One region of the Gracilibacillus phocaeensis genome, then DNA from elsewhere that is predicted to be linked to it. Evidence: riboswitches for the same ligand, from Rfam matches in the RefSeq annotation. Region 1 holds a riboswitch; each other region holds the start of a gene.
The links. Region 1 has a riboswitch for S-adenosylmethionine ahead of E0E32_RS05395 (SDR family NAD(P)-dependent oxidoreductase). Riboswitches for the same ligand answer to the same signal wherever they lie in the genome.
Positions count from the first base shown of each region.

Region 2: another riboswitch for S-adenosylmethionine. It lies ahead of E0E32_RS06545 (PLP-dependent aspartate aminotransferase family protein); the one in region 1 lies ahead of E0E32_RS05395 (SDR family NAD(P)-dependent oxidoreductase).
Region 3: another riboswitch for S-adenosylmethionine. It lies ahead of E0E32_RS07425 (phosphoadenylyl-sulfate reductase); the one in region 1 lies ahead of E0E32_RS05395 (SDR family NAD(P)-dependent oxidoreductase).

Region 1 covers NZ_LR131143.1:179,216-185,994, forward strand. The annotation lists gene E0E32_RS05380 (ABC transporter substrate-binding protein) at 1-128, opposite strand, end outside; gene E0E32_RS05385 (ABC transporter substrate-binding protein) at 303-1,637, opposite strand; gene E0E32_RS05390 (LacI family DNA-binding transcriptional regulator) at 1,801-2,784, opposite strand; SAM riboswitch class I at 3,152-3,253, shown strand; gene E0E32_RS05395 (SDR family NAD(P)-dependent oxidoreductase) at 3,328-4,092, shown strand; gene E0E32_RS05400 (Na+/H+ antiporter NhaC family protein) at 4,113-5,414, shown strand; gene E0E32_RS22085 (hypothetical protein) at 5,881-6,204, opposite strand; gene E0E32_RS05405 (D-2-hydroxyacid dehydrogenase) at 6,327-6,779, shown strand, end outside.
Region 2 covers NZ_LR131143.1:430,411-437,189, reverse strand. The annotation lists gene E0E32_RS06565 (sensor histidine kinase) at 1-223, shown strand, start outside; gene E0E32_RS06560 (response regulator) at 220-852, shown strand; gene E0E32_RS06555 (YpmS family protein) at 893-1,498, opposite strand; gene E0E32_RS06550 (SGNH/GDSL hydrolase family protein) at 1,511-2,392, opposite strand; gene E0E32_RS06545 (PLP-dependent aspartate aminotransferase family protein) at 3,097-4,767, opposite strand; SAM riboswitch class I at 4,955-5,056, opposite strand; gene E0E32_RS06540 (DUF2207 domain-containing protein) at 5,337-6,779, shown strand, end outside.
Region 3 covers NZ_LR131143.1:619,013-625,791, reverse strand. The annotation lists gene sat (sulfate adenylyltransferase) at 1-808, opposite strand, end outside; gene cysI (assimilatory sulfite reductase (NADPH) hemoprotein subunit) at 823-2,514, opposite strand; gene E0E32_RS07430 (assimilatory sulfite reductase (NADPH) flavoprotein subunit) at 2,529-4,334, opposite strand; gene E0E32_RS07425 (phosphoadenylyl-sulfate reductase) at 4,391-5,113, opposite strand; SAM riboswitch class I at 5,190-5,311, opposite strand; gene E0E32_RS22125 (hypothetical protein) at 5,724-5,870, shown strand; gene E0E32_RS07420 (aldo/keto reductase family protein) at 6,171-6,779, opposite strand, start outside.

The DNA of each region.
Region 1 (6,779 bases):
GAACCGCTTTCATTTTCATCAGAACCGGCATTGTCTGATTCCGAACCGCTGTCTCCGCCACACGCAACAACGAATACAGCAAACAATACTAATAAACCTAATAAAAGCAACCTTTTCATCTGTATCATAACAGACCCTCCTATAACTTGTTATAATGCAATCGATTGTCTTGTTTTTGTAATCGATTACATTTATTATATCAAACTTCCTTTATAAGTCAAACATTTTTTGAAATTTGTCTGTAATGAACCGTTTTTGCAGAAAAATGGAGGCACATAGGTAGCCCTCTGCCTCCATCTATCTTACTCCATCATAGCTTCTTCAATTTTCGACTGCATATTCTCTGCTGCTTCCTCGGCTGTCTGTTCATCTGTAAAAACCCGTGAAACTTCAATTTGAATAATTTCAGAGATTTCTGGATAGATCGGTGATACCGGGCGAGGTACAGCTGTTCTTAGTCCCTCAATAAAACTTGGATTTGAAAACAATGGGCCAGCCTCTTGAACCTCTGGATCATCATATATTGATTCCACAGTCGGTGCCCTCGCCCCTTCGACAGCGCCAATTTTTTGACCTTCTGCACTACTTAAAAATTTAACTAACTCCCATGATTCCTCTGGATGCTCAGAATAACGATTAATCATCGCCATCCATCCACCTAACGCAGAGGCAGTACCTTCATCACCAGCAGGAATTGGTGCAATTTCTACATTACCTGCCACATCAGAACGTTCCTCATCATTAGAAGAGGATTGCATATATGTCCAGTTACGGGCAAACACCGAATCGCCAGCAATCCAAGCATTTTCCGTTTCGATTTCTTTAAAATTCAATATATTCCCAGGAACAAAATCCGATTGGACAATCTCCGCTAATTTTTCAATACCTTTGATTGTCTCCGGACTATTGACCACGACATTGTTATTTTCATCGATCACATTACCACCATAAGAAGCAATTATTTCAACAAAATTGGTGACAAGACCTTCATATTGTGAACCCTGCATTAAATAACCAAATTCTGTACCTCCTTCTCCTTGCAGCTGCTCCGATTGTTCTATTAATTCATCCCAGGTCTCTGGCGGTGTATCGGTGATATCCGTTCGGTAATAAAGGAAAGAGGCATTGACATACACCGGCAATGACCATTGTTTACCATCATAATTCCCCGCTTGAATCGGACCATTAAAATGAGCCTCCAAATCTATGCCATCAGCTTCAATAAAACGATCTAGCTCCATCGCATAATTGGCTTGGGCAAATTCTGCCGACCAAATGACATCACCATTGAACACATCCACTTCATCACTTTGTGAACTAAACATGGTGACATATTGATCATGCTGTTGTCCCGTATCGGCAGGCATTTCGCGATACTCCACGTTAATGTGAGGGTGCTCCTCCTCAAATACCTCAATCTGTCTTTGGGTAGCACCTGTCGTATCCACACCGGTTGCATAAACGATGGTAACTTCCTCTTCATTTTCTTCTGAAGCGCCTTCATTTTCTGCAGCATTATTTCCTTCATCATCGCCACTTGCGCCATTTTCCGAACCACTGTCTCCGCTACAAGCAGCAATAAATAGTGCTAACAAAATAAGTAAAACGGATAACAAGCCTTTTTTAGTTGATAACATCGTTACACACCCCTTTTGTTTAGATAATCGCCACCATTTGTAAACGATTTCATTAAAATTATAACAAAAACACGCAGTACCTTCACCCATTTCCTAAAAAATAAATTTAATTAATGAAGTCGGTTTGGAAGGAACGGATGATGTGAGCTACTGTCACTCTCTGTCATGTGGACTCACGTATAATCAACTCATGTTCTAAAATAATATCTTCCACTTGTTTTCCTTGAATCTTCTTGATTAACATATCTACGGAGGCACACCCCATTTTGTACATTGGCTGTGAAACAGTTGTCAATGTTGGATATGTCATGTTGGTAAAATCAATCTTATCAAATCCTGCAATCGCTACCTCATCCGGCACACTAATCTCTTGCATATTTAATTCTTTTAAAGCACCAATCGCCAAAATATCGGATACGGCAAACACAGAAGAAAACGCTTTCTCTCTATTCAATAGAGAACGCATCGCTTGTTGCCCAGCTTCAAAGGTCACACTATCTGCGTAGTAGAACCAATCTTCCTCAACTGTTATGTGAAATTCTTCTAATGCACGAATAAATCCTTTTTTTCGATCCCTTGCATATAAGTAATGCTCTCCAACATTTACAAATGCAATACGCTGATGCCCTTGCTTCAATAAAAATTTTGTCATTTGATAAGCCGCTAATTCACTATCGATGGTGACATAAGACAGGCTTTGTTCCTTATCATATTCACTGCATTGCACAATCGGAAATTGCTCTGCCAAACTAGAAATGGTCTGACGATTAATCAGCGGATCCATAGTAATGGCCCCAGCCGCCTGCTGGTTTTTCAACAAATTGAAATAAACATCTTCTCGCTCTGAAGTGGTGTGCGTTTGACATACTAATATATGATAACCATAATTTAAAGCGGTTTCTTCAATTCCCTCAACTATTCTCAAATAGAAAGGATTCGATATCTTTGGCAATAAAACTAACAACATGCGACTTTCCGAATTTCGCAAATTTCTCCCTAAGATACTGGGTGAATAATCTAACACCTTCATCGCCTTATTCACTTTCTCTCGGGTTTTTTCTGCTACGGATGATGGTTTATTTAGTACTCGGGACACCGTAGCCACGGATACTCCTGCCTTCTTGGCTACATCTTGAATCGTTGGCATTTTGTTACCTCCTTTCATTTTTTTCTGAATTTTGTTTGCTTTATTGCCTTTCTATTAACAATGTAATCCATTACATTGTGTTTACTATTATAATATAAAATATAATAAAAGCAATGGGGTGTGTCGTATAACAGGAGAATTGCACTATATAAGTGGAATGAAGTAATTTCTCCTGGATCAACCTAGATATTATTAGGCAATAAAGCGAGCAAAGACTTGCTTATCACACGTTTTGTCACATTTATACCTTCAACTTATATAGAAAGGTTTCAGTGCAAACTTTTGTTCAAGAGGCTCTATTAGCAAAACAAAACACTTGATTTTACCTAGCAAAAACGTTATATTTAGAAACATCATTAATAGACAATTCTTATCTAGAGAGGTGGAGGGACTGGCCCTTGGAAGCCTCGGCAACAGCTCCATGGAGTAATGTGCCAATTCCAGTAGCGATTATGCTAACAGATAAGAGGAGCAGTGAATAAACACTTAAGGGCCTCTTCTTATGCAGAAAAGGCCCTTTTCTAATGCAAGGGAGGATTTTTTATGTTCACGATAGACCTTACAGATAAAGTGGCCGTTGTCACAGGCGGAGCAAATGGAATTGGAAAAGCCATCGTCGACGCCCTGCGTCATTCTCATGCAAAGGTGGCCGTTGTCGATCTACACCCCAGCGGCAGAAATACAGAAAGAGACTTATTTTATATCCAAGCAGATGTCTCCAATAAAGAGAATGTAGAAAAAATGATGGAACAGGTCATCAACCGTTTTGGTAAAGTAGATATTCTTGTTAATAATGCTGGCATCTCAACGATGGATTATCTGGTCGATATCAAAGAAGAAGATTGGGACAAAACGATGGACGTCAATGCAAAAGGAGTCCAGTTATGCAGTCAGGTCATTGCCCAGCAAATGAAAAAACAAGGAACCAGCGGCAAAATGATACATATCGCCTCACAAGCAGGTAAGAACGGCTATCGCTTAATGGGCTCTTACGTTGCTTCCAAACATGCCGTAATTGGCTTGACAAAGGTGATGGCCTTAGAACTTGCTCAGGATCAAATCAACGTAAATGCTGTCTGTCCCGGGATCATTGAAACCAGCATGAAACACCGGGAACGTGTCCTTGGTGGAAAGCTTCGAGGATTAGATGAGGAAGCAATTCGTCAAGAAGACGCTTCACAAGTACCACTCGGACGAACCGGAACTCCCGAAGATGTCGCTTATGTCGTGATGTTTCTTGCCTCCCCATTTTCCGATTATATGACAGGGCAGGCACTCAACATTACAGGCGGCATGACGATGAATTAACAGCACAGGAGGTCATTCAAATGACACAGCAAGCAAAAGGGAACGCATATGCACTATTACCGTTACTTATCTTTATCATGTTATTTATTGGGACAGGTATCGTTACTAGAGACTTTTCCAGTATGCCGATTAATGTCGCGATCATCATTGCTTCAGCGGTAGCACTGGCCATGAACCGCAAGGAAAAATTAAGCAAGAAAATAGAAGTATTTACAAAAGGAGCCGGACACGAGAACATTGTCTTAATGGTCATTATCTTCGTGCTTGCCGGAGCATTCTCAGAAGTGGCAAGCGGCATGGGAGCCGTTGATGCCACAGTAAATCTTGGATTATCTTTACTGCCAGCTAACCTATTAATGATTGGTTTGTTCATCATCGGTTGTTTTATCTCCGTTACGATGGGAACTTCGATGGGAACCGTTGTGGCGCTTGTACCAATTGGTATCGGAATTGCCGAACAGACCGATATTCCGATGGCACTAGCAATGGCTACCGTTCTGGGCGGGGCGATGTTTGGTGATAACCTGTCGATGATCTCAGACACAACCATTGCTGCTTCGCGAACACAAAATTCGGCTATGAGCGACAAATTTAAAACCAATTTTTTTATTGTATTGCCTGGTGCAATCGTCACCGCCGTTATTTTATGGGTAATTACTTCTGGAAGTCATGTCAATAACCTGGAGGATTACTCGTATAATTTTGTTAAAGTGCTTCCTTATCTCACCGTATTGATTGTTGCTATACTCGGTGTCAATGTATTGATTGTCCTGATAGGCGGAATTATTTTTGCCGGGGTGATTGGCTTAATTGACGGCTCCTATACGGGAACAACCCTGATCCAAGCCGCTTCGCAGGGAATCATCAATATGGAAGACATTGCGATCGTTGCCTTATTAATCGGCGGAATGATTGGAATTATTCAACACAATGGCGGGATTACCTTCCTGCTGAATTTCGTTTCCAACAGAATACATTCCAAAAAAGGAGCCGAGTTCGGCATTGCCAGCCTGGTAAGTGTTGCCGATATTAGCACAGCCAATAACACGATTTCGATTATTATGACCGGACCACTTGCCAAAAATATTGCACAAGAATATCGCATTCAGCCAAGAAGGGCAGCCAGTTTACTGGATATATTCGCCGCCTGCTGGCAGGGAATTGTACCATATGGAGGCCAAATGCTTGCCATCGCCAGCCTGGCCTCTATCTCACCCTTACAGGTGATTCCTTATTCTTTTTATCCTATATTGCTTGGGGTATGCGGTATCGTAGCGATATTAACAGGATTTCCGCGAAGTTCGACTAGAAACAAAGCTTAATCACAAAAGAGGTAACAACATGCCACACACCACTGTAGCTGTTGTTACCTCTTTTTTCACTTTACTTTACCTGTTTATCACGAATATATGATACATGTTAAACGACTTGCTGATGCCACCACGAATCAGCAGGCTCATTTAACTATTCGCTTCTGTGTTTCATCTGCTTAAAATTCCTGCCTCCCATGTTAACAGAGGAGATTCTATCCCCACGAACTACATCATCGGCGCTTTTTAAGCTTTTGTAGCAAACAGCTGGAAGTCCATCTTATGGAGAGCCAGAGATATTAGAGGCCGAATTTAAAGCAAATCATCGTTCATAAAATTCATCCTTTTTCCTTCAAGAAACTATTTTTCTATAACGACAATCATATAATGAAAATGGCCAATTGTCAACAGCTAAATAGGAGAAATCTTCATTCTGTTTAGCTGTTTTATTCGCACCCTTTCATTATGCCTCTGGCTTTCATCGACTAGAAGTGTTCTTACGGACAAAGTTTAGTAATTTGTCTATTAGATTCATTCTTACGGACATAATTTTGCGATCCGGCGATTTTTTGTCTGTTAGATTCATTCTCACGGACATAGTTTTGCGATTCGGCGATTTTTTGTCTGTTAGATTCATTCTTACGGACATAGTTTTGCGATCCCGCGATTTTTTGTCTGTTAGATTCATTCTTACGGACAAAGTTTTGCAATCCGGCGGTTTTTTGTCTGTTAGATTCATTCTTACGGACATAGTTTTGCGATTCGGCGATTTTTTGTCTGTTAGATTCATTCTTACGGACATAATTCCAAGTTTTTTTCTGTTAGAAGGGGTTCTTCATAATCAAAAGTCATCTTGCTACAGCATTCCATCCAAAAGATGATAAAATGAAGACAAACCAGTAATGAAATGAGAGGGGATATCCTATGACCAGCAAAACATTAGTTGTCAATACTGATTTATCGCACCACCTTTTATCCGCAATCCGGTCAGCGGCACCTGATTGGAAGGTTGTCGCAAGTAAAGACAGCAAGAGTATCCAGGAAGATCTGGAACAGGCAGAAATCGTATTGCATTGGAAAAGCGCGGCAGCAAATACGCTCCTTCAAAATAATAACCAACTTAAATGGGTGCAAGCATGGAGTGCCGGTGTCGATAGTTTGCCACTTTCCGGATTGCAGCAAAAAGATGTCATGCTTACAAGCGCTAATGGCGTTCATGCCTTTCCTATCTCGGAGACCATCTTTGCAATGATACTGGGATTGACGAGAAAAATTCATACATATGTGCGTCAACAACAAGAGAAAAACTGGCATAACGGCGGACTTGAATTAGAAATTCATCAAAAAACAATCGGTATTATCGGAACAGGTGCAATC
Region 2 (6,779 bases), 250 kb from region 1:
TGTTTTGTTAATCGAACGAGAACACTTCCTCATTTTACGCATAACTGATGATGGAATTGGATTTGATGTGCAAGATAAACGAGACCGATCCTATGGATTGACGAATATGTATGAAAGGGCGGCTGAGGTCGGTGCCAATTTGCGCATGGTAAGTATCAAAGGACAGGGAACGAAGGTAGAAGTACGTGTACCACTAATCAGTGATGGAGGTGAAGAAACATGATCCGCGTTTTATTTGTTGACGATCATGAAATGGTAAGGATTGGAGTAAGTGCTTATTTAGACACACAGGAAGATATTGAAGTAGTAGCAGAGGCGGATAATGGCAAGAAGGCAGTAACGCTGGCCCTTGACTTAAAACCGGATATTATTCTAATGGATTTGGTTATGGAAGAGATGGACGGAATTGAGGCAACACGTCAAATCAAACAACAGTGGCCAGAGGCAAAGATTCTTATTGTGACTAGTTTTATTGATGATGACAAGGTGTATCCTGCATTAGAAGCCGGGGCAACCAGCTATTTATTAAAAACATCCAAAGCCGATGTGATTGCTGGAGCTATTCGCGACACTTATCATGGCGAATCGGTATTAGAAAAAGAAGTGACAGCAAAAATGATGCAGAAATTTTCAAGTGGCAGTAAAGAGTCTCAGCATGATAGTCTAACAAAACGCGAGATGGAAATTCTATTGTTGATCGCACAAGGGAAAACAAACCAAGAAATTGCTGATGAATTGTTTATCGCTTTAAAAACAACCAAGGTTCACGTCAGCAATATCCTTAGTAAATTAGAAGTGCAAGATCGGACACAAGCAGCTGTCTATGCCTATCAAAATGGATTGATCAGCTAAGGGAAGACAGCCTGTTATAGCGGTTATTGTGCGATTCCACCTACAAACCCAATGTTTTGTTAGGGACCTTAATCCGGAAACTGATGTTATCATCTTCCAAGTTAATTTGTTGTGCCTTGACGCGAAAGTTACTCCTAAGGTTCATTTGTGTAACGGCAATGTAGATAGATTCATCCTTCGGGCTGATCGTAATCCATTCAGGTGTTCTAATTCGACTGTTCACGTATTGGAGGATACGATCCTGTGGTAATCGCAATAATCCCAACGACATACCGGTTGACTGTAATAAGATATCGCCATTCTCTTGGACAATCGGCTCAAAGGTAATATTAACAGGAACCTCTTGGGAGAAGGCCTCCACCGATCCCATCAAATGTACTTCTTCATCAAACTTTACAGCATATTGTATGTTTTCTTGTTTAGGCAGTTTATCTAAATAGGCATTGACTAGTTCATTCAAGTTTTCTTTGCTGGAGCGGATCGTGAATTCAGCCCCCGCATCATCCTCAATAAACTGTTTATCAGGCGGTGTTTCCCCAGGCACAGGCCAGAAGATAAACAGAATAACACCGAAGATAAGCACGGCGTTTACCGCTAACAATGTGATAAATAATTTTCTCCAATTGGTTAATTTTTTTTCTTCCATTATGGTCATCCTTTAGCCTTGAGCATCTTGTAAATCATTTTGTAAATAGGTAATAACGCGTTCTGCCATCAATTGGTATCCACGGTGGTTTGGGTGGAAATTATCCTCTGAAAATACTTCTTCATCCGTGTACTGAAAGATATCCTGCATCGGAATATAGTGTACCTGCTCAAAGTTATTGGTCACTTGCAGGCTGGCATTATTCCACCTAGTAACAATTTGATTGAGTTCCTCGATATCACTGAAATAGGATTCAAACGGGTTAAAGAAACCAAGTAAATAGATATTAGCATCTGGATTGGTTTCCATGATCTTTTCGAGAATCTGTCTTAGTCTATCGCTGTATGGTTGTCGTTCTTCGATAAAAGGTTCTTCTGTAAGATTCATAAAGTTATCTTTCATAATCTGCATAATATCATTGGCACCAATCGTTATTAATACCATATTAGCGTCCTCTAATGAATCGGTAATCTCCGGATTATCTTCTAATCGTCTTAACAAGTGGTCTGTTCGATTACCTCGCACACCAAAGTTATCAAAGGTTACATGGATGTTCTCCTCATCTAACTGATCTTCTAATATACCTACATACCCACCATTATCGTCTTCATCACCAACACCTTGTGTGAGCGAGTCACCAATCGCAACAATATGAGTATCACTTTGCAAAAAATTAAGTGCACCTATGACCCTGTCACGGACAGTCTGAGCAAGCGATTCTTCTTCCTCTTGCGGTTCATCCTCTGGTGTTTCTTCTTCTGTCTCCTCTTCGGTAGAGGGAGGGTTTTGCTCTGGTTGTCTCTGCTCGTTCTTATCTGGTTGTAAAAAGAGAAACAAAACTATTCCGATCACTACAATGATGATGAACAGCATAATTAATCTTTTTTTGCTCATCTGCATACACCCACAATACATAATCTCATTAATATTTTATACCCTTATCTTATCAATATTAACATGGCGGTGCACATATGCCATAATATTCTGATTTCCTACTTCAAGGATTCGTTTGAACGAGGAGACTTGTAACCGTGATCGATTAATTGAATGAGAAATATACGTTTTTTGTGGGTGAGTGTCTGAAGCTTTCAATGATAAGAAGAATCAATCGCCTGTTTTCTTATTCTTAAAAAAACGGCCTAAAATCCGTCCGGCCCTTTACCGACCACTCAAAGTAGATACAGAACTACCGATAGGATTATGTAAAGTAGCTATGTCATTATTTTGAGAGATTGTGTGTGCGTGACAACGCTCTAGCCAACCACTTCGCTTTCCGCAGGCACGGCTTCAGCTAACTTGAAAAAGAAAAGCACTTTTTAGTTAGCTGAAGCCGGCCCCATGGAAAGCGTAGCCTATTCCTGGAGCGTTTGCTTCGCACAGATAAAACGATCAAACTCACCACTAAGGAAAGTGTGCTACTTAACATAATCCATCTTATCGGTACTCTCGTTCAAGGTCAAAATCATTCCAAGTCCTGTTATACCAAAGATTATATGCTTTCTTATCTCATTTAAAAAATAACCGCAATGATTATCTCATTACGGTTATTCTTCCTATTTTTTTGCTTGTTGCGTCAAGGTGATGAGACTAGACAACGATTATTTTCCGCGACGTAATCGATCTGCTTCTTCAAACGGGCATTTATCTTCAACCACAATTTGACCGTTGGCCTCTGCCTTTGCTTTGACATCGGCGTCTGTTTGTCCTGCTGCAAACCAGACAATCTTTGCCTGATCGCTATAGAAGTCCTGAGCTTGTCCACTATCTGTAATAAACAATAGATCAATCTCTTCTTCTGCTTGATTTGCTGCAGTGACATGGTAGCCAAGCTTTTGAAGTTTAACGGCGGCAATCGAATGATCGATATCACCAGCTACCAGAATATTTTTCGGACGAATGTCTCCGCCTTCACGATCGAAAGGGGAAGATAGGGCCCATTCGATCGCTTGTTCCTTACTGATGTGAATAGTTGGCTCACTGTTGGTTGCCTTGGCAATCGCCTGGTCTAAATCGGCGATGATATCATCTGGAGCTTCTAAACCAACAGATAATCGGACGAGCTCTTCTTTTGTTCCGGAAGCCTCTAGTTCCTCTGCACTTAGCTGCTGCTGAGTAGTGGAAGCAGGGTGGATAATCAATGATTTGGCGTCGCCTACATTGGCCACATGAGACCATAGGGTAATGTTATCAATCAATTTTCGGCCTGCTTCTCTTCCGCCCTTAATACCAAAAGTAATCACAGAACCGTAATAGTTACGCAAATATTTCTGTGCAAGCTGATGAGAAGGGTGTTCCTCCAATCCTGGATAAGCTACCCATTCTATTTGTGGATGTTTCTGGAGATACTGAGCAACGGCTTGGGCATTCTCATGGTGACGTTCGACCCGTAAATGTAAGCTTTCTAATCCTTGTAAGAAATAGAAGGCATTTTGCGGACTTAAGGCAGGTCCGATATCACGTAATAAGTGAACCCGGAATTTCAGTGCAAAAGCAGCCGCACCAAGATCAATACCATAGCGAATGCCATGATAGGATTCATCCGGTTTGATAAAGCCAGGGAATTTTTCGTTATTCCAGTTGAAACGTCCACCGTCAATCATGATACCTCCAATTGTAGTACCATGTCCGCCAATCCATTTTGTTGCAGAGTGAACGACAATATCCGCTCCCCAACTAATCGGTTTGCAGACATAAGGTGTCGCAAAGGTATTATCAATGATTAGCGGAATATCGTTCTCATGAGCGATATCAGCCACTGCTTCAATATCGAATACATTCAAGCTTGGATTAGTAATCACCTCGCCGAAGACGGCCTTTGTTTTTGGTGTGATCGCCTTACGGAAGTTTTCTGGGTCTGCTCCATCTACAAAAATAACGTTAATGCCATAGTTCGGCAATGTATTTCTAAACAGATTATAGGTTCCGCCATACAGGTTGCTATCGGTTACAATTTCATCCCCCGAATTGGCTAGATTTAAGATTGCGAGTGTAATAGCAGACATCCCAGAAGCTGTAGCTACGGCGGCTACCCCATCTTCTAATATGGCCATCCGTTGTTCGAATGCGTCTACTGTAGGATTCATGATTCTGGAATAGATGTTACCAGTCTCTGCTAAGGCAAATAAGTTTTGGGCATGTTCGGCGTCATTAAACACATAGGATGTCGTTTGATAGATTGGCACTGCCCTGGCATTTGTCGTTGGATCTACCTGCTGTCCAGCGTGAAGCAAGTTTGTTTCATTTTTCGGAAATTGAAATGGATTTGTCATTTGTAAAAACCTCCTTGTATTGGATAAATTATCATGCCGTAAAGATTGGTTCTACTCCCCACTGTATGGTAGTGGAAAATCATTGATGTCTTAGTGAGCTCTTGTTTGTATGTACTCTCAGCATAACATAAAAACGTCCCACTAACCTTGTGAAAGGTAAGAAGGACGTATGCATTCATCAGACCTTCTCTTATCTTTCAGGTTATACCCTGTAGGATGTAGCACCATGTCAATAAAGACGGTTGCTGGGCTTCACAGGGCCTATTCCCTCAGCCACTCTCAATAAGAGCTTGTACGAATATAGAATTGATCTTAGTATACGTGAAGAACTGATGGTCGTCAACTAAAATATTCATTGATTTTCATGACTTTATACTTACTTAGATCAAGAAATGAATCATAGCGCCATAGTCGAATAGATGACAAGTGTTTAAATGGCAACTTCGTATCATTGCATTTTAATCAATAGATAGAACATGTGGATACCTTATTTTTGAAATATTGAAACAAAAGCCATTGATCATGCGTATAAAAGGGTATAGCTATATTAGGAAAAGGAGGTGCTTATCATGAAAAAAGGCACCATGATTCTAGGTTTTTTGCTGGTTATTTTTTTAACCGCTTGTTCGGAGGAGGATACATTTACGATCGATAAGGTGGACATGGACGCATATATTACAGACGAAGGTACGATGGAGGTGCGTGAGCTATATACCTATACCTTTGACGGCTCTTTTGAAGGAATGACAAGAACGATCGAATCAGATGACCATCATTTTCAAGCGTATTTGGCCAATGGAGAAACGATCGATGCCGACACAAATAACCTGCAGCCATTAGAGGTGGAAGAAGATGACGATACGTGGAAAGTGCATACACCCTCCCAGAATGAGACCAAACAAGTATTATACACCTATGAGGTTGACGGTTCGGTTACGAAGTATCAGGATGTCGCCGATCTGACTTATGCATTCTTTGACGACTCCAATGAAACGGATTTTCATGATATTTCGATCCAACTCCATCTACCTAACCAAAGTGCAGAGGATTTCCATTATTTCTTAAAGGACGATGCAGATGGTGAGTTGACGGAGACAGAAGATGGTATCACCTATAGCAATGATCTAGTCAAGGCAGGAGGTACCACCCAATTTCGTTTGGTTTTCCCGGCTGATCAACTCAACGCAATGGAAACAGATCAAGCGGAAATGATGGAGACTTCCATTTTGGAAGAAGAGGCACAGTTGGCGCAAAGGGCGGAGAATCTACCGGAAAAGACAGCTCTTCTTACGCCAATTGTAGTGGCAGGCTTGCTACTTTTATTAGGTGTGACACTAGTGATTTATCGTATTCATCCTAATCGTTATCGTGGATCGAAAGAGATGGATTCATTAATTCGAGTGGTAGAGGAAACAGATCCATTATTACTAAGTTATATTCACAGGTGGTATAATATTGACGTCCATAGTATCAATGCTGCCTTATTCTCTTTACGCAGACGAGGGATTGTTCATTTCACAGAAGTACCTTCAGAAAGAAAGGAAGAGGACACTGCTTATCGTTTTACATGGGACAATAATCCAAATAACCTTAGTCCCTCCGATCAACGATTACGTGAATGGTTATTTACGGAAAAGGACAAACAAGGAGAATATTTCTTATTGGAGTCGCTGCAAGATGATCCAGATATGCCTGAAAAAGAACGAACTCAACAGGCGAAGCAGCAGTATGAACAATTTTCTGAGTGGAGTAAACAAGCAAAGCAAGAAATGGAAGCAAATACCGAACGTAAACCGGTAGGCTTTTATTCCGGATTATCACTAATCATGAGCTTACTGGTGGCTGGAATGTTTTATTATCAGCTAACGATTCAGCCGATGACACCGACTACTCAGTTGATATTGACAATAATCTTAGCGGTAGTGACGGTGGTCAGTCTTATTTTTCATCGTCAAAAATTTGTCTTTCCTTTATTGTACTTGTTTGTGATTTTTGCTTCATTGGTTGCATTT
Region 3 (6,779 bases), 440 kb from region 1:
CTGCAGGATAGATGACAAGCCTAGCACGGTCTGCTGGAAAATAGTGTTTTAAAATCACCTGATAGCTTTCCATGCGAATATCGGCAGGAATGTCGTCAGACTTTGTTTCGCCGACTAGTGGGTTAAGCAACAGTCCGTCGACCGATTCTAAGGCGATTTTTTGGATATATTCATGGGCGCGGTGGACCGGATTTCTTGTTTGGAAACCGACGATCGTTTTCCAGCCAAGATCCTGGAATAGCTGCCTTGTTTCCTTAGGGTCTAAATAGAATTCCTCAAACTGACTGTGATCTGGTCTATTTAATAGGGTGATCGGTCCTGCTAAATAGACATTACCCTTTTCATATAACTTCTTTACACCTGGGTGGTCGTCCTCGGTCGTACCGTAGACCGCTTGTGCTTCTTTTAATTTATCATAATAATATTTCTCTTCTAGCTGTAAGGTGCCATATAAGACATTGTCCTTGCCGTATAGTGCCACTTGATCACCAATGGTTAGGTTATTGGCCTCTGCTTCTGTCACGGCTAAGTTAATCGGAATACTCCAAATCGTTCCATCTACCAAATGTAAATCATTGACGACGGCGTGGTAATCTTCCTCGCCTAAAAAGCCAGTTAAGGGACTAAAACCACCAATCCCAATCAATTCTAAATCGGATACGCTCCAATCATCAATCGTTAGTTTAGGAAAAAAGGCTGCCTTTTCCAATTGGGTGGTACGCTCTTCTCCAGTGAGTTCCTGATTAATGAGTACACCGCCATGTGCGGCGATCGACTCTCGTCTTTTCTCTTGAATAGTGGTCATCATCTATCCCCTTCCTCTTATTTATGGAATTTCCTTCCGTCGTATACTTCATCGATATAACCTTTTCGAACGACAAAATCGCCAAATTTTTCTGTTTCTTCACGATGACTGGCATAGTCATGCAGAATTTCTTTTAAATGGGCAAGGATATCTGCTTCACCAATGTTCTCGCGGTATAGTTGGTTGAGACGATCCCCTGTAAAGCTGCCACCTAAATAGAAGTTGTATTTACCGGGTGCTTTCCCGATAAAGGCAATCTCTGCTAAGGCTGGTCGGGCACAGCCGTTGGGGCAGCCGGTCATACGGATAACGATTTCTTCTTCACTTAATCCTTCTGCCTCTAACAGTTCTTCGATTTTATCAATTAATGATGGAAGGTAGCGTTCGGATTCTGCCATGGCCAAGCCACAAGTTGGAAAGGCAACGCATGCCATCGAGTTGCGGCGTAAACCAGAGTAATGCTTCCCGTCTGTTAAACCATACGACGTAATGATTTCGTCGATTTTTTTCTTCTTTTGGGCGGTAACATTAGCGATGACTAGGTTCTGATTAGGCGTCAAACGGAAATCACCGGTATGGATCTGGGCAACCTCACGCAAGGCCGTCATTAGTTGATAGTCCTCCGTATCTCGTACACGGCCATTTTGAACAAATAGGGTAAAGTGCCATCTTCGGTTTCCTTTTGTCCAGCCGTAGCGATCGCCATTATGATCAAAGTGATAAGGCTTTACCTCATCTAAAGAGTATCCAAGTCGGCTGGCGAGCTCTTCTTTGAACCAGTCTAAGCCGTGGCGATCAATGGTATATTTAAAGCGTGCATTTTTCCGATTCGACCGATTTCCATAATCACGCTGAATCGTGACGATTTTTTCAACGGTGTCAACAATATGTTCTTTTGACATATATCCTGCTATTCTACCTAACTGCGGATAGGTGTTAGTATCGCCATGTGTCGATCCCATTCCGCCACCGACTACGACATTAAAGCCTTGTAATTCCTCGTCTTCTACGATTGCAATCAATCCGATATCCTGGGAAAAGATATCGACATCATTCGATGGTGGAACAGCGATACCGATCTTGAATTTTCGTGGTAAATAGGTTTTACCGTAAATCGGTTCGGTGTCTTCTTTGGAATCAATCACCTTCTCACCATCTAACCAAAGCTCATGGTAGGCACTTGTTTTTGGGGAAAGGTGATCACTGATTTGCTGTGCCCAATCCTGTACTTCCTGATGAATATCGGATTGGTAAGGGTTAGGATTGCACATCACATTACGGTTCACATCACCACAGGCTGCGATCGTGGTCATGGCTTCTTCATTAATCGTTTGGATCGTGTCTTTCAAGTCCCATTTTAGTACACCATGAAGCTGGTAAGCCTGACGAGTGGTTAGCTTGATCGTGTTGTCGCCGTATTTTCGAGACAACTCATCGACTGCCAGCCACTGTTTCGCAGTAGAAACACCGCCTGGGATGGCAATGCGGAGCATAAACTGATAGGCAGGCTCCAATTTCTGTTTGCGTCGCTCATCTCGAATATCGCGATCATCCTGCTGGTAGCTGCCATGAAATTTTAATAGTTTTGTATCATCCTCGGAGATAGAGGCGGTGATTGGGTCGGATAACCCTTCTTTAATCGTCCCGCGTAAATAATTGCTGTTTTCTTTCAGTTTCTCCGTTGGATCGAGTTTGGGCTGATCTGCCATGATATATTTCCCCCTTAGTAAACATCGCGCTGATATCTTTTCTCTTTTTTTAGCTGGTTAACATAAGCCTTTGCTTCTTCTTCTGTTTTATTTCCCTCTTGAGCGACAATCGTTTCTAGTGTTTGATGGACATCTTTAGCCATGTATTTTTCATCACCACAGACGAAAATATGGGCACCTTCTTCCAGCCATGTATACAATTCTTTGGCCTTTTCCTGCATGCGCTGTTGGACATATATCTTCTCTGCTTGATCACGAGAAAAGGCAACATCCATATTGGTTAGATAGCCTTGTTTCAACCATTTTTGCCAATCCACCTGGTAAAGGAAATCGGAGCGGAAGTGCTGATCACCGAAGAACAGCCAGGTCTTTCCTTTGAGTTCCAGTTCTTCTCGTTCCTCAATATAGCCTCTAAATGGAGCAACTCCTGTTCCAGGTCCGATCATAATCACTGGTGTTTGTTCATCAAATGGGAACTTGAAGTTCGGATTTTTATGAACATAAATACTTAATTGATCACCGGGCTCAATACGGTCTGCGATTTCCCCGGAGCAAACCCCATTACGTTCGCGCCCCCATGTCTGGTATCTTACGGTAGTAATGGTTAAATGGACTTCGTCAGGATTCGCCTTATAGCTGCTGGCAATCGAGTATTGCCGGGCAGGTATTTTGCGCAATATATGCATAATATTGGCTGGATCCAGTGCGTTCGGCGGATAATCGATGATGAGATCGAGTAAGTCACGTCCGTCGAGATAGGCTTTCACTTTTGCTTTGTCAGTAATAAGCTGCTGTAATGCTTCGTTGTCAAAATGGTTTGCTGCTTTTTCTAACAGTCCTTTTGTCAGTCTGGAAATCTCAAAGATCGATGATAATGCCTCTTGGATCGAGCGGATTTCTCCTTGCTTATTGATCGGAATTGTTTGTTCCGGATTCCATTCTAAAGTCTCGATCACTTGCTTGACTAGCAGTGGTTCGTTTTTCGGAAAAATGGCCAAGCAGTCTCCTGGTTCAAATTGAAGATTGGATCCCTCTAAGGAAACTTCGATATGACGAGTCTCCTTCTTGGATGTGTTGCCACTTAACACGATGTTATCAAGCACCTCTGCGCTGTAAGGGTTGCTTTTAGAAAAAATCGGCTGCTCTGCAGGGGTAGGGACGGCTGCATTCGTTTTTACACTTTTCTCCGTTTGTTCCTCTAATACACCTAATAGACCAGTGATCCATTCCTCTGCCAATTCCTCAAAATCGACATCGCAATCCACTCGGGGATGAATGCGTTCCGCGCCTAATTCTTCTAAGCGCTTATCGAAATCTAGCCCTGTCTGACAAAAATGTTCATATGATTCATCGCCCAATGACAGGACAGAGAACTTAGCGCCTTGTAATTTCGGTGCTTTGCGACTGTGAAGAAATTCATGGAATTCAATCGCATTATCGGGTGGATCTCCCTCTCCATGTGTGGCGGTGATAATAAATAAATCTTCTACTTCTTTGAGTTTCTTAGCCTTAAAGTCATCCATACTTGAAACATGTACCTCACGCTGCATCCCTTTCAATTTGTCGGATAGCTGTTCAGCTAGTGTCTGGCTATTGCCAGTTTCAGAACCGTAAAGAATAGTAGCGGTTCGTGTGGCAATGACTTCTTCCTGTGTCGCCTCCGGTGTGGAAGCGGCAGCCGGTGCAGGTTCGCTGCCTTGAGAAGCTGCTAAGTAACCAGAAAGCCAAGTTTTTTGAGATTCAGTTAAGCTTGGTAAGAGCTGGTTTAAGATTTCTGTTTGCTTTTGATCAAATGGGGAATTTGCCACTTGTAAAGTCAATGTCGTCACCTCATTTTTATTAATACGATCGATTTACTGGGGTATGCCGAAAAAAATTAAGACGATGGAGCGATGTGTAAGCCGCATTCCGTCTTTTGAGAATTACTCCATCTTCCTGAACGTTCATCACCTTCGCCAGTTACTGGTGAGGTACAAGGGATACAACCGATACTCGGATAATTTTGATCATGCAAGGCATTATAGGGTAGCTGATGTTCTTCAATATATCCCCAAACATCATCCCAAGTCCAATGAATCAAAGGACATACTTTTACGGATTGAAACCGTTCATCCTTGTTGATGTAATTCGTGTTCGCCCTTGTAGGCGATTGCTCTCTTCTTAGACCGGATATCCAAGCAGTGGCACCACTTAGTACTTCTTCTAATGGCTTCACTTTGCGGATATAACAGCATTGATCAGGGTTTCGGGACCATAAGGCCGCTCCGTGCTTCTCTCGTTGCTCATCCACCGTTAACTCTGGCTTTTTAAAGGTGATCTGAAGCGATGGGTAACGCTGTTTGACTTCCTCAATCAAATCATAGGTTTCTTGAAAATGCAGTCCTGTATCTAGAAAAGCGAGTTTAGCATCAGGCTTCGTTTGGGCAATAAGATCAATCAAAACCATGCTTTCGGCACCGAAGCTGCAGGCATAAACAAGCGAATCATCATATGTCTGGTACGCCCATTCTAAAAGACTTTGAGCACCTTTAGTCGGATCATTATCGTCGTAAGTTTCATGATGGAAATCACTGTCGTGAAAGTTATCAAACGTAATCATGTAAACTCCTCCTCATATAATAAAAACCTTCTCAATCATGATCGATTAAGAAGGTAGATAATCTTGTTATCATTCCTTCTTATCTCTCGGGTTCCATTACTAAAATATATGCTGTCCCGCAGGAATTGGCACAGTGTATATGGTTAACCTGTTGCCGAGGTTTCGCTGGGCCTGCCCCTCCACCTCTCTTGATAAGAAAATTAGTGTAATAATTGTTATTCTATATCTTATACACATTAACCCTTAATGTCAATAGGTTTTGTCGGATTTATGTTAATTTCATACATAATGACTAGTGAGAAGGTTGGTTTAAGAAAGGAGGCTTTTAAAAAGAATCATGTAAAATAATACTCGGTCTAATATTAGGTATTTAAGTTTATTTATCATAGGATATATAAGTTGAATTAAATAATTTCTCATTTATTGGATAAGTGCTCTTGATCCATTTACACGAATGGATCAAACGAGGTATTATCAGGAGATAATGTGAAAGAAGACTTGCTTATAAATGTATAAAGTATTTAATATGTCCATTTTAAATCATCTACCTCTTGTTAAAATAGGATGATATAGTAACATAAAAAGGGAATGTTGGTGGAAGAGGTGTTGCATGATGCGGAAAAAAACTTTTGCGGAAGAACAAGAATATATCATGAAGAAGCTAGCTAGTGTGGGTATTATGGTAGAAAAAGGTCTAAATAAACCTAACAATGGCTGCTATTCAGGGATTGTTGGCGAAAGGTGTAAGGATCATTAATATTCCTTCCGCACTTAATAATCGAAAATAAAAATGGGTATCTCTATCCTCATTTCATCTTGATCCACTACAAGAAAAACAGACTCATGTATTTTCTTACCATATTATGTTCGACTTCCGCTTCAAGAAATCGATTTTGTTTAACGTAGTGTAACAGGCTATAAGCGTCCCACCAGGAAAAGCATAATGATTTTAAGTGGGATGCTTATAACTAGGTAACGACCCGATTGGTTCAGCTAACATTGTGTGGAGATGATAAACCATCGGACTCATTTATTGATTTACCACATTGGAATGGAATTAGTGATAAGGATTACTCAAAATCCCTTCCACCTTGGCCATGGTTTCTGGTGACAATTTGGCACCGGAAGCTTGAACATTTTCTTCGATTTGTTCGGGCTTACTCGCCCCAATTAATGCGCTAGACACATTGGATTGGCGCAGGATCCAGGCAAGGGCAAGCTGGGACAAGGAGATCCCTTCATTGGCCGCTTCATTATTTAACGCCTCGACGCGGTCCAGATTCTTAGCTGTTAGTAATTTGGATAAATCTAAATTGTCTTGAGCTGCTCGACTGTCAGCAGGGATATCTTGCCCTTTTTTATACTTGCCAGTGAGCACCCCTTGCGCTAATGGTGAGTAAACTACTTGGCCGATTCCATGTTTTTCACTAATAGGGATAATCTCATCCTCAATCTGTCGGTGAAGCATACTGTAATTGGGCTGATGGACGACAATGCGATCCAATAATCGCTTGTCGGCAATATGTACTGCCTCGGCAATTTGTGCGGCGGACCATTCACTTACCCCGATGTATAGCACCTTGCCTTGTCTGACTAAATCATCTAAAGCACGTAAAGTTTCTTCTAATGGCGTATCTGCATGATAACGATGACAGTAATAGATATC